DNA from 2 places in the Mycobacterium simiae genome. Region 2 is predicted to be linked to the other one. Evidence: riboswitches for the same ligand, from Rfam matches in the RefSeq annotation. Region 2 holds a riboswitch; the other holds the start of a gene.

Region 1 (6,204 bases), 2.4 Mb from region 2:
TCGCCGTCGTCGCCGGCCCAGATCCCGGGCACTCGTTTCCCGCGATCGCGCTCTGCCTGCGGTTCCGCGACGCCGGCGATGAGCCCACCCTGTTCACCGGCGAGGAATGGCTCCCGACCGCGCGCGACGCCGGCATCGCGGCGCTGCCGCTCGACGGGCTGGCGGCCACCGACGAAGACCTCGACGCCGGCGCCCGCATCCACCGGCGAGCCGCGCGGATGGCCGTGCTCAACGTGCCGGTGCTGCGCGCGCTGCAACCCGACCTGGTGGTCTCCGACGTGATCACCGCCGGCGGCGGCATGGCCGCCGAGTTGCTGGGCGTCCCATGGATCGAGCTCAACCCGCATCCGCTGTACCTGCCATCGAAAGGGCTGCCGCCGATCGGCAGCGGGCTGGCGCCCGGCACCGGTATCCGCGGCCGGTTGCGCGATGCCACCATGCGCGCCCTGACGGCGCGGTCGTGGCGGACCGGGCTGCGGCAGCGGGAGCTGGCACGCGCCGAGATCGGTCTGCCCGTCCGCGACCCCGGGCCGCTGCGCCGGCTGATCGCCACCCTGCCGGCGCTGGAGGTGCCCCGCCCGGACTGGCCGGCCGAGGCCGTCGTGGTGGGTCCGCTGCACTTCGAGCCGACCGACCGCATCCTGGAGGTCCCCGACGGTTCGGGCCCGGTCGTGGTCGTCGCGCCGTCAACCGCGTTGATCGGGACTGAAGGTCTGGCCGAAGTCGCGCTGGCGTGCTTGACGCCGGGGCAGACGTTGCCGGCCGGGTCGCGACTGCTGGTGTCGCGCCTGGGCGGAGCCGAGCTGACCGTGCCCCCCTGGGCCACGGTCGGGCTGGGACGCCAGGACGCACTGTTGGCGCATGCCGACGTGGTGATCTGCGGCGGGGGCCACGGCATGGTCGCCAAAACGCTGCTGGCCGGCGTGCCGCTGGTGGTGGTGCCCGGCGGTGGCGATCAATGGGAGATCGCCAACCGGGTGTCCCGGCAGGGCAGCGCGCGGCTGATTCGCCCATTGACCGCCGAGGCGCTGGTGGCAGCCGTCGGCGACGTCTTGTCGTCACCCCGCTACCGCGGTGCCGCACGCACCGCGGCGGCCGGCATCCGCCAGGTCGACGACCCGGTGCGGGTCTGCCATCAGGCGCTGGCCCGGGCGGGCTGAAAAGTCTCGGGATGTTGGCTGCCCAGTATGTTGGCTGATGTGCGTCTGACGGAGTTCAACGAGCGAGTGGTGTTGCGGTTCGGCGCCGCGTACGGCGCATCGGTGCTGGTGGACCACGTATTGGCGGGCTTCGGCGGCCGCACCGCCGCGCAGGCGATCGAGGACGGCATCGAACCCCGTGAGGTTTGGCGGGCGTTGTGCGCCGACTTCGACGTGCCCCGCGACCAGTGGTGAGACCGCCGGCTCAGCCGCGGGTTCACCAGCGGGCCGGCCCGCGCGCCCGAAACACGCAGTCGGCGCAGACGGATCGCCCCGGCAGCCGATAGAACAGGCAGCAGCTCGCCCGCCGAAAGCCCAGCTGCGCGTCGGTGATGGCGCCGGTTCCCGACAGCACGCCGGTGTCCAGCAGCGCGCCGGTGATCTGCAGGATCGGGCCGCGCAGGTCGGGCCGCGCGGACAGCAGCGCTCGCGCGGCGCCGACGAGGGCGGACGCGAGGTTGCCGGCTAACAGGGCCGGGGCCAGCTTGACCCGCAACCCGGCCGCGAACGGCTGCATGTGTCGCTGCACCACAGCGCGGTACAGCATCTTCGCCGCAGCGTCGGAGTCCCCGGAGACGGCCCGCCCGACGGGTTCGGGAAGGCGCAGCCGGGCCCCGTCGTCGGCACGTTCGAGGGTTTTCAGGTCCGGGACGACCTGGTGTGCCACCGCGCAGCCCAGCACCGGTGACCACAGCCGGCTGGCGTGGCCCAGATGCACCAGTGAGGCGCCGATCCGCAGATCGCCGGTGCGGTAGCGGCGGGCGGTGGCGTCGATCAAATCGGCGAAGCCGTCGGCGTAGTCCCTGCGGACCGGGTGCCATCCGATCGCGGTGCCGCCCACCGGCAAGGCGAAAAACCCTTTATACGAAGCTATTTGGGCAAGCTCGCCCGAGATGTCCATGCGTGTGCGACCGCCCTCCCCGGGGAGATCCGCCCCGGTGTCTGGTGAGCAGGCGCCGACGGTGAGTATCTGGCTTTCGGGTTCGGATGTGCCCGATCACAGTGGCGGGACCGCACCGGATTCGCACCGGTTTCCTCGAGCTTTCGCGCGGGCCCGTCGTCGCCCTTTTCGATAGCCGATGTTGCCACACGCGCGGCGTGTCGAACTTGAATCGAACAGGTGTTCGGCTACTGTGGGGAGCGCTGAAGCGGAATTGTCGGACCCCGCGCCTAGTGTCACGGCCAACCGACCGAAACAGGTCATCGAACACACTGCTATAGGAGAGGCACCATGACGCAAGCCCCCGACCGCGAGAAGGCTCTCGAACTGGCGATGGCCCAGATCGAAAAGAGCTACGGCAAAGGCTCGGTGATGCGTCTCGGCGACGAGATGCGGCAGCCGATCTCGGTCATTCCGACCGGATCCATAGCACTAGACGTGGCCCTGGGCATCGGCGGCCTGCCGCGCGGCCGGGTCGTGGAGATCTACGGCCCGGAGTCCTCGGGTAAGACGACCGTCGCACTGCATGCGGTGGCTAACGCCCAGGCGGCCGGCGGCGTCGCGGCGTTCATCGACGCCGAGCACGCCCTGGACCCGGATTACGCCAAGAAACTCGGCGTCGACACCGATTCGCTGCTGGTCAGCCAGCCGGACACCGGTGAGCAGGCCCTGGAGATCGCCGACATGCTGATCCGCTCCGGCGCGCTGGACATCCTGGTCATCGACTCGGTGGCCGCACTGGTGCCGCGCGCGGAGCTCGAGGGCGAGATGGGTGACAGCCACGTCGGTCTGCAGGCCCGGCTGATGAGCCAGGCGCTGCGGAAAATGACTGGCGCGCTGAACAATTCGGGGACCACGGCGATCTTCATCAACCAGCTTCGCGAGAAGATCGGGGTGATGTTCGGCAGTCCGGAAACCACCACGGGTGGAAAGGCTTTGAAGTTCTACGCGTCGGTGCGCATGGACGTGCGCCGGATCGAGACGCTCAAGGACGGCACCAACGCGGTGGGTAACCGCACCCGGGTCAAGGTCGTCAAGAACAAGGTGTCGCCGCCGTTCAAGCAGGCCGAGTTCGACATCCTCTACGGCCGGGGTATCAGCCGGGAAGGCTCGCTGATCGACATGGGTGTGGACCAGGGCTTCATCCGCAAGTCCGGTTCCTGGTTCACCTACGAGGGCGAGCAGCTCGGGCAGGGCAAGGAGAACGTCCGCAACTTCCTGATGGAGAACGCCGACATCGCCAACGAGATCGAGAAGAAGATCAAGGAGAAGCTCGGCATTGGCGCGGTGGTGACCGATGATGACGTCCTGCCAGCCCCCGTCGATTTCTGAGCCCACCCGCGACGAGCAGGCGCGTGCGTTGTGCCTGCGCCTGCTCACCGCGAGGTCGCGTACCCGGGCCGAGCTGTCCGGTCAGCTCGCCAAGCGCGGATACCCCGGCGACGTCAGTGCGCGCGTGCTCGATCGGCTGACCGCCGTTGGGCTCGTGGATGACCGGGATTTCGCGGAACAGTGGGTGCGGTCGCGGCATTCCAGGGCGGGAAAAAGCAAGCGCGCGTTGGCTGCCGAGCTGCACACCAAAGGCGTCGCCAAAGAGGTGATCGCCGCGGCGCTGGCCGACATCGACGGCGCCACTGAGCGAGAGCGGGCCGAAGAACTGGTCCGGGCCAAGCTGCGCCGCGAGACGCTGAGCGGCGACAGCAACGATGAGGCGCGGATCACCCGCCGGCTGGTGGGCCTGCTGGCCCGCCGCGGTTACAGCCAGAACCTAGCCTGCGAGGTCGTTCTTGCCGAGCTCGCCGCCGAACGGGAACGCCGTCGGGTCTGACGGGGAGTTCTAGCTGCGGGTTAATCCGCGGGGCACTGGTCGCCGTACCATGGCCCCGTGACTTCGACAGTGGCGCCCGACGCCGCGAGCCCGAGTGGGCCCGCGACGGGATCGGTGCGCACCTATCAGGTCCGCACCTACGGCTGCCAGATGAACGTGCACGACTCCGAGCGACTGGCCGGCCTGCTCGAGGCGGCCGGCTACCAGCGCGCCGCCGACGGAGCTGACGCCGACGTGGTGGTCTTCAACACATGCGCCGTGCGTGAAAACGCCGACAACAAGCTGTATGGCAACCTCAGCCATCTGGCGCCACGCAAGCGGGCCAACCCCGCCATGCAGATCGCCGTCGGTGGCTGTCTGGCGCAAAAGGACCGAGACGCGCTGCTGCGCAAGGCCCCCTGGGTCGACGTCGTCTTCGGCACGCACAACATCGGGTCGCTGCCCACGCTGCTAGACCGGGCCCGGCACAACCGGGCCGCGCAGGTGGAAATCGTCGAGGCGTTGCAGGAGTTCCCGTCGTCATTGCCCAGCGCCCGCGAATCCGCCTACGCGGCTTGGGTTTCCATCTCGGTCGGCTGCAACAACAGCTGCACGTTCTGCATCGTCCCGTCGCTGCGGGGCAAGGAGGTCGACCGCAGCCCGGCCGACATCCTCGCCGAAGTCCGCTCGTTGGTGGACGACGGGGTGCTGGAAGTCACGCTGCTGGGCCAGAACGTCAACGCCTACGGCGTCTCGTTCGCCGACCCCGCGCTGCCCCGCAACCGCGGCGCCTTCGCCGAATTGCTGCGCGCCTGCGGCCGCATCGACGGGTTGGAACGCGTTCGGTTCACCTCGCCGCACCCGGCGGAATTCACCGACGACGTCATCGAGGCGATGGCGCAGACCCCGAACGTCTGCCCCGCCTTGCACATGCCGCTGCAGTCGGGTTCCGACCGGATGCTGCGCGCGATGCGGCGGTCCTACCGCGCCGAGCGTTACCTCGGCATCATCGACCGGGTTCGTGCCGCCATGCCACACGCTGCCATCACCACGGACCTCATCGTCGGCTTCCCCGGCGAAACCGAAGAGGATTTCGCCGCCACCCTCGACGTGGTGCGCCAGGCCCGGTTCGCCGCGGCGTTCACCTTCCAGTACTCGAAACGGCCCGGCACGCCCGCCGCCGAACTCGACGACCAGGTGCCCAAACCCGTTGTACAGCAACGGTATGAGCGACTGATTGCGCTGCAGGAACAGATTTCGCTGGACGGCAATCGCGACCTGATCGGCCGCACCGTGGAATTGCTAGTCGCCACCGGTGAGGGCCGCAAGGACGCGCGCACGGCACGCATGACCGGCCGGGCGCGCGACGGCCGGCTGGTGCACTTCGCCGCCGACCCGTCGGTGCGTCCCGGCGACGTTGTCACCACGACCGTCACCGAGGCCGCCCCACATCACCTGATCGCCGACGCGGGCATCCTGGCCCACCGTCGCACCAAGGCCGGTGACGCTCATGCCGCCGGGCAACGTCCGCGCAGTATCGGCTTGGGTATGCCCGGTGTCGGGCCGGTCGCCACACCAGCAGAAATTTTGGGGTGTTCCCAATGACGAAGAAGCACACCGACTTCGACGCCCTGCGTGCCGAGATCGAGGCCGCGGAGCGCCGCGTCGCCCGCGAATTCGACCCGGGCGCAAGGGCATTGGTCGTTGCGATCCTGGTGTTGGTGCTGTTGGGCTCGTTCATCTTGCCGCACACCGGCTCGGTGCGGGGCTGGGACGTGCTGTTCGGCGGCCACGGCGCGCAGGCGGCCGCGTTGTCGCTGCCGTCAAGGGTCTTCTGTTGGCTGGCACTGGTTTTCGGCGTCGGCTTCTCGATGCTGGCGTTGCTGACCCGGCGCTGGGCGCTGGCCTGGATTGCGCTGGCCGGTTCGTCGCTGGCCAGCGGAACGGGGCTGCTGGCAGTCTGGTCGCGCCAGACCGTCGCCGCCGGTCACCCCGGGCCGGGCGTGGGGCTTTTCCTGGCATGGATCGCCGTGATCCTGCTGACCTTCCACTGGGCCCGCGTGGTGTGGTCGCGAACGATCGTGCAACTCGCGGCCGAGGAAGAGCGCCGCCGCGTCATTGCCGAACAGCAGTCCCGGACCCTGCTGGACACACTCGGCGACCAGGACGGCGCGGTGGACACCGCACCGCCGGATCAACCCGATACCCGCCCCGATACCCGCTAAGACTTGCGGCTCAGCGCCTCGGCGGCCGCCTTC
Region 2 (6,204 bases):
GTTCGGGACTGGACGTATCCCCCATCGCGATTGGCGCGATGACCTACGGCGATCCGCACCGTGGCCACCCCATCTGGTCGCTGCCCGAAGACCAAGCTCGTCCACTGATCAGACATGCCCTCGAATCCGGAATCAACTTTTTCGACACCGCGAACATGTACTCGCAGGGCAGCAGCGAAGAGATCCTTGGACGCGCCCTGCACGACTTCGCCGACCGTGACGAGGTGGTGATCGCGACGAAACTGAGACACCCGATGCGCCCAGGACCAAATGGGAAGGGGTTGAGCCGCAAGGCGATTATGACCGAGATCGATCATTCGCTACGCCGGCTCGGTACCGACTACATCGACCTGTACCAGATACACCGCAACGATCACTGCACCCCATTGGGGGAGACACTCGAAGCACTTCACGACCTGGTGAAGGCCGGCAAGGTTCGCTATCTCGGGGCATCGTCCATGCCGGCCTGGGAGTTCGCCAAGGCCCTTCATCTGCAGCAGACCCACAATTGGGCGAGATTCATCTCGATGCAGGATCACTACAATCTGCTGGCTCGCGAGGAGGAACGGGAGATGATCCCGCTGTGCCTCGATGAGGGCGTCGGAACGATTGTTTGGAGTCCGTTGGCGCGCGGAAGGCTGGCGCGATCCTGGGAGGACGCCAAGGCCACCCCGCGATCGTCCAATGACGGGTTTGCCGACATGCTCTATCGCACGGCCGATGAGTCGTCCGACAAAGCCATCATCGACGCGGTCGGCGCAGTTGCCGCGGCGCGCGGTGTCAGCCGGGCCCAAGTGGCACTCGCCTGGCTGCATAGCAAACCCGTAGTGACAGCACCCATTGTCGGAGCAAGCAACGTCGGGCAAATCGACCAAGCTGTCGCCTCCCTCGAGATCGACCTCACCGACACCGAAGTGCAGGCGTTGGAAGCCGCGTATACGCCACGTTACGACTTCCAGGGCATCTCGGATGATGCTCAGCTGCAAGAGATTATCGCGCGGATACCCCAGTTATCCGCGGCCGGTTAGCGATTCGCAACCGTCCGGACCGCTGCGCCGGGACAGGTAAACCACGCACACGACATGCCGCGCGGCTCACCGTGGTTGACGGCCCGGCGTCGAAACCGGTCCGCACCCCGTTGCGGAATACGTTCGGCCCGGTTGGTGATCCGTCGAGTGATCCCATGCCCCTGCCGGCTGCGCTCTCACGCCTTCACTCGAGAGGAGACAACTCGTTGCGTTATGTGTTGAAACCTGAACAGATGCCCTCCGCATGGTTCAATGTCCTGTCCTGCCTACCTGCACCGCTCGCAGCACCGCGGCATCCGATCCTCGAACGCGAAGTCGACCCCGCAGATCTCGCTGAGTTGTTTCCCGCCGCCCTGATCGACCAAGAGACGTCCGCCGAAAGCTGGATAGATATGCCGGGTCCAGTGCTCGACATCTTAAGGCTATGGCGTCCAACGCCATTGGTGCGAGCCAGACGGCTCGAACGGTGTCTGGACACGCCGGCCCGGATCTACTTCAAGGACGAGTCGGTATCGCCTGCCGGCTCACACAAGTCGAATACTGCCGTCGCCCAGGCGTACTACAACAAGGCGGAAGGCATTCGGCGGATCACCACCGAGACCGGTGCCGGACAGTGGGGCAGCGCCCTGTCGATGGCGTGCCAACTGCTCGGCTTGGATTGTCACGTCTTTATGGTCGCCGCATCACACCGGCAGAAGCCGTACCGCCGCATCCTGATGGAGACATGGGGTGCCGAGGTGATTGCAAGTCCGTCTGCGACCACCGACGCAGGGCGCGCGGTCAGGCAACAGCATCCGGACAGCCCCGGTTCCCTGGGGATCGCGATCAGTGAAGCCGTCGAAGAGGCGTTATTGCGTCCGGATACGCACTATGCGCTCGGATCCGTGCTGAACCACGTGCTGTTGCATCAGACGGTCATTGGGCTGGAGGCCAAGCAGCAACTGGAGCTCGCGGGTGAGACGGATCCGGATGTCATCGTCGCGGCGTGCGGCGGGGGCTCGAATTTCGCCGGCCTCGCCCTGCCGTTTCTGCAACCGCACGCCCCCGAAGCGAACAGGCCTCGCCTAATAGCGGTCGAACCGCAGTCCTGTCCGTCGCTGACAGAAGGCATGTTGCGGTACGACTCCGGTGACAGCGCCGGTCTCACGCCGCGACTGTGGATGCACACGATCGGACGTGACTTCATTCCGCCGGCCACCCACGCCGGGGGCTTGCGCTACCACGGTGCGGCGCCGATCGTGTCCAATCTTGTGCAACACCACTGGATTGAAGCGGTTGCCTACCCGCAGGCCTCCGTGCTCGAGGCGGCCGTGCGGTTCGCACGCGCCGAAGGCATGATCCCGGCGCCGGAGACCGCGCATGCTATTCGGGGCGTAATCGACACCGCGCTGGCCGCGCGACGTACGCAGCAGCAGACCGTCATCCTGTTCAACTATTCCGGCCATGGCCTACTCGACTTGGCCGCCTACGACGACTACTTTCACGACCGTCTGCCCGACGAATGATGGCACAAGCCGGCAAGCATGGTGATCGAACCGGAATGATCTCCACTTATGCTCGACACGGCAGCGCAGCGTTTCCGGCGACCAAAGGAGGTGTCGACCTGTGGCGGACGAGGCCGACACGCGCATCCGCGCCGACGCCCTACGTAACCGAGAGCACATCATTGAAGTGGCGCACGACGCCTTCACGGAGTCGGGAGCGACCTCACTCAACGAGATCGCCAAACGCGCGGGCGTCGGGGCGGGAACCCTATATCGCCACTTCCCCACCCGCGAAGCGTTGGTCCTGGCGGTATACCGGCACGACGTCCAACGACTCGTGGGATCGGTCCCCAAACTGCTGCGGTCTCGCGCGCCGTTGGAGGCGTTCCGCTTGTGGTTTCTCAACCTCGCCGACTATGTCCGTCTCAAACACGGTTTGGGCGACGCACTCAACAGTGCGGCGCTGCAGCATGCGATCGACGAAACGTACGCACCCGTTGTCGCCGCGGTCGGTCAGCTGCTCGATGCCTGCAAGACCGACGGCTCGCTGCGGCCCGACCTCGACCCCGCTGATGTACTGCTGCTGATGAGTTTTCTGTGGCGGGTCGGCGAAGGGGCAGCGGGAAAGCGGCAAGCCAAACGAATCATGGACCTCGCCATCGAGGGACTGCGAGCTAGCTGACCCGGCCGCCGCAACGCGTACCGTCGGACACATGGCACGGATCATCGTCATCGGCGGCCACGGCAAGGTCGCCCTGCAGCTGGCTCGCATCCTGACCGACCGTAATGACCAGGTGAGCTCCGTCTTCCGCAATCCCGATCACTCCGACGACGTCGCCGCCACCGGCGCCGAGCCGGTGGTGGCCGACATCGAACAGCTCGACACCGACGCGCTGGCCGACCTGCTGGCCGGGCATGACGCGGTCGTCTTCGCGGCCGGGGCCGGGGGCGGCAACCCGGCGCGGACCTACGCCGTCGACCGGGACGCGGCGGTCCGGGTTATCGCCGCCGCCGCGCAGGCCGGCGTCACGCGGTTTGTGATGGTGTCCTACTTCGGCGCTGGGCCGGATCACGGTGTGCCACAGGATAACCCGTTCTTCGCCTACGCCGAGGCCAAGGCCGCCGCGGATGCTCATCTGCGCGACAGTGACCTGGATTGGACGATTCTGGGTCCCGGCCGGCTGACGCTGGAGCCGCCGACGGGCGAGATTGTGCTCGGAGAAGGAAAGGGCGAGGTGTCCCGGGCCGACGTCGCGCTCGTTGCCGCCGCGGCGCTGGCCGACGATTCGACCATCCGGCGGACCATCGAATTCAACAACGGCGACATCCCGATCGCACAGGCGGTGGCGGGCTGACTAAACTGCATCGCGCAGCTGGTCTGCACGCGCCGCGCCCGCGGCGCGGGCATCGAGCGAGGCAAAGGTTGGTCGCGCTTCGCGAGAGGGAACCCGGTGAGAATCCGGGACTGTCCCGCAACGGTATGCAGGAACGACCGCCGTCACAAGCACTGGTCGAGATGACTGGGAAGCGACGGCCAGTAGGAGCGCCCCCGGGTGCGCGCCTGCGAGTCCGGAGACCTGCCAGTTGTGCCGGGCGCGCCGCGCCCGGCGGCTCATCGCCTCGAGGAATGGGCGTTTGGCTGCACCCGTTGGCGGGTTAGTACCTCTACGAAGATGGGGTGCGCTCCGCTACGGATCGGCTGCACGTCCGCCGGCGGTGACCACCACGCCGATCGAAGGACGAATATTGTGACCGCTCAAGCATTCACCGCCACGGTTGTCGGCTCGCCGCGCATTGGACCGAAACGCGAACTCAAGCGCGCGACCGAAGGCTACTGGGCCGGACGCACCAGCCGGGCCGACCTGGAAAACGTGGCCGCAGCGCTGCGCCGCGACACCTGGAAGGGGCTGGTCGATGCCGGCCTGGACTCGGTGCCGGTCAACACCTTTTCCTACTACGACCAGGTGCTCGACACCGCGGTCATGCTGGGCGCGTTGCCGGCCCGGGCCGCGCAGGTCCCCGATGATCTGGATCGCTACTTCGCCGCCGCGCGCGGCAACCAAGATGTCGCACCGCTGGAAATGACCAAATGGTTCGACACCAACTATCACTACATCGTTCCCGAGATCGAACCGGCAACGAAGTTCACGCTGAACCCAGACAAGGTGCTCTCCGAACTGAAAGAGGCTCTCGACCAAGGGATTCCCGCGCGCCCGGTCGTCATCGGGCCTATCACGTTCCTGTTGCTGAGCAAGGCCGTCAATGATGTTCGGGGTGGCGGCGCACCGATCGAGCGCTTGCAGGAGCTGGTGGGCATCTATTCCGAGCTGCTGTCGCTGCTCGCAGACCCGTCTGTTGGAGGTGCGCAGTGGGTGCAAATCGATGAGCCGGCCTTGGTCACCGACATCTCTCCCGATGCGCCCGCGCTGGCCGAAGCGGTCTACAACGCGCTCGGCAGGGTCAGCAATCGGCCCGCCATCTACGTCGCCACGTACTTCGGCGATCCGGGCGATTCGCTGGCCGCGCTGGCCCGTACCCCCGTCGAGGCGATCGGTGTCGATCTCGTGTACGGGGCGGACACCGCGGTCGCGGGGGTGCCCGAGCTCGCCAGCAAGACGCTGGTGGCCGGTGTCGTCGACGGGCGCAATATCTGGCGTACCGATCTCGAAGCGGCGCTGGGCAAGCTTGCGGTGCTGCGGGATTCGGTGGCCCACGTCGCGGTCTCGACATCCTGTTCGACCCTGCATGTGCCCTACTCGCTGCAGCCCGAGACCGGGCTCGACGATGCGCTGCGCAGCTGGCTGGCGTTTGGGCAGGAGAAGGTCGGCGAGGTGGTGACGCTGGCCCGCGCCCTGCACCAGGGGCGCGACACCTTGTCAAAGGAGATCGCCGACGAGATCGCGGCCTCCAACGCGGCGGTGGCCTCGCGCCGGAAGGACCCTCGGCTGCACGACGATGAGCTGCGGGCCCGGATCGACTCGATCCTCGCCTCCGGCACGCACCGCGGTGACGCGGCGCAACGCCGCGCCAACCAAGACGAACGCCTGCACCTGCCGCCGCTGCCGACCACCACGATCGGATCCTTCCCGCAAACGGTCGAGATCCGTAAGGCTCGCGCCGCTCTGGTCGCCGGCGACATCGACGAGACCGAGTACGACCGCAGGATGAAGCAGGAGATCGCCGACGTCATCAAGCTGCAAGAGGAGCTCGGACTCGACGTGCTGGTGCACGGGGAGCCCGAACGCAACGACATGGTGCAGTACTTCGCCGAGCAACTGGACGGCTTTTTCGCGACCAAGAACGGCTGGGTGCAGTCTTACGGCAGCCGCTGTGTGCGGCCGCCGGTGCTGTACGGCGACGTGATGCGCCGGCATCCGATGACGGTGCAGTGGGCTCAGTACGCGCAGTCGCTGACCGACAAACCGGTCAAGGGCATGTTGACCGGGCCGGTGACAATCCTGGCCTGGTCGTTCGTCCGCGACGACCAGCCGCTGGCTGACACCGCGCATCAGGTCGCCCTGGCGATTCGCGAGGAGACGGTGGATTTGGAGGCCGCCGGCATCGCGGTCATCCAGGTCGACGAGCCGGCGCTGCGCGAGCTGTTGCCGCTGCGCCGGTCCGACCAAGAGGAGTATTTGCGTTGGGCTGTCGGATCTTTCCGGTTGGCCACCTCCGGCGTCGCCGACTCCACC

What was found. Region 2 has a riboswitch for cobalamin ahead of metE (5-methyltetrahydropteroyltriglutamate--homocysteine S-methyltransferase). Riboswitches for the same ligand answer to the same signal wherever they lie in the genome.
Region 1: another riboswitch for cobalamin. It lies ahead of G6N33_RS02605 ((2Fe-2S)-binding protein); the one in region 2 lies ahead of metE (5-methyltetrahydropteroyltriglutamate--homocysteine S-methyltransferase).

Annotation. Positions count from the first base shown of each region.
Region 1 covers NZ_AP022568.1:570,261-576,464, reverse strand. The annotation lists gene G6N33_RS02615 (glycosyltransferase) at 1-1,160, shown strand, start outside; gene G6N33_RS02610 (DUF3046 domain-containing protein) at 1,200-1,394, shown strand; gene G6N33_RS02605 ((2Fe-2S)-binding protein) at 1,417-2,100, opposite strand; cobalamin riboswitch at 2,144-2,273, opposite strand; gene recA (recombinase RecA) at 2,431-3,471, shown strand; gene recX (recombination regulator RecX) at 3,437-3,967, shown strand; gene miaB (tRNA (N6-isopentenyl adenosine(37)-C2)-methylthiotransferase MiaB) at 4,025-5,551, shown strand; gene G6N33_RS02585 (Rv2732c family membrane protein) at 5,548-6,171, shown strand; gene G6N33_RS02580 (DUF349 domain-containing protein) at 6,168-6,204, opposite strand, start outside.
Region 2 covers NZ_AP022568.1:3,981,618-3,987,821, reverse strand. The annotation lists gene G6N33_RS18735 (aldo/keto reductase) at 39-1,028, shown strand; gene G6N33_RS18730 (TrpB-like pyridoxal phosphate-dependent enzyme) at 1,262-2,533, shown strand; gene G6N33_RS18725 (TetR/AcrR family transcriptional regulator) at 2,634-3,194, shown strand; gene G6N33_RS18720 (NAD(P)H-binding protein) at 3,226-3,867, shown strand; cobalamin riboswitch at 3,920-4,110, shown strand; gene metE (5-methyltetrahydropteroyltriglutamate--homocysteine S-methyltransferase) at 4,261-6,204, shown strand, end outside.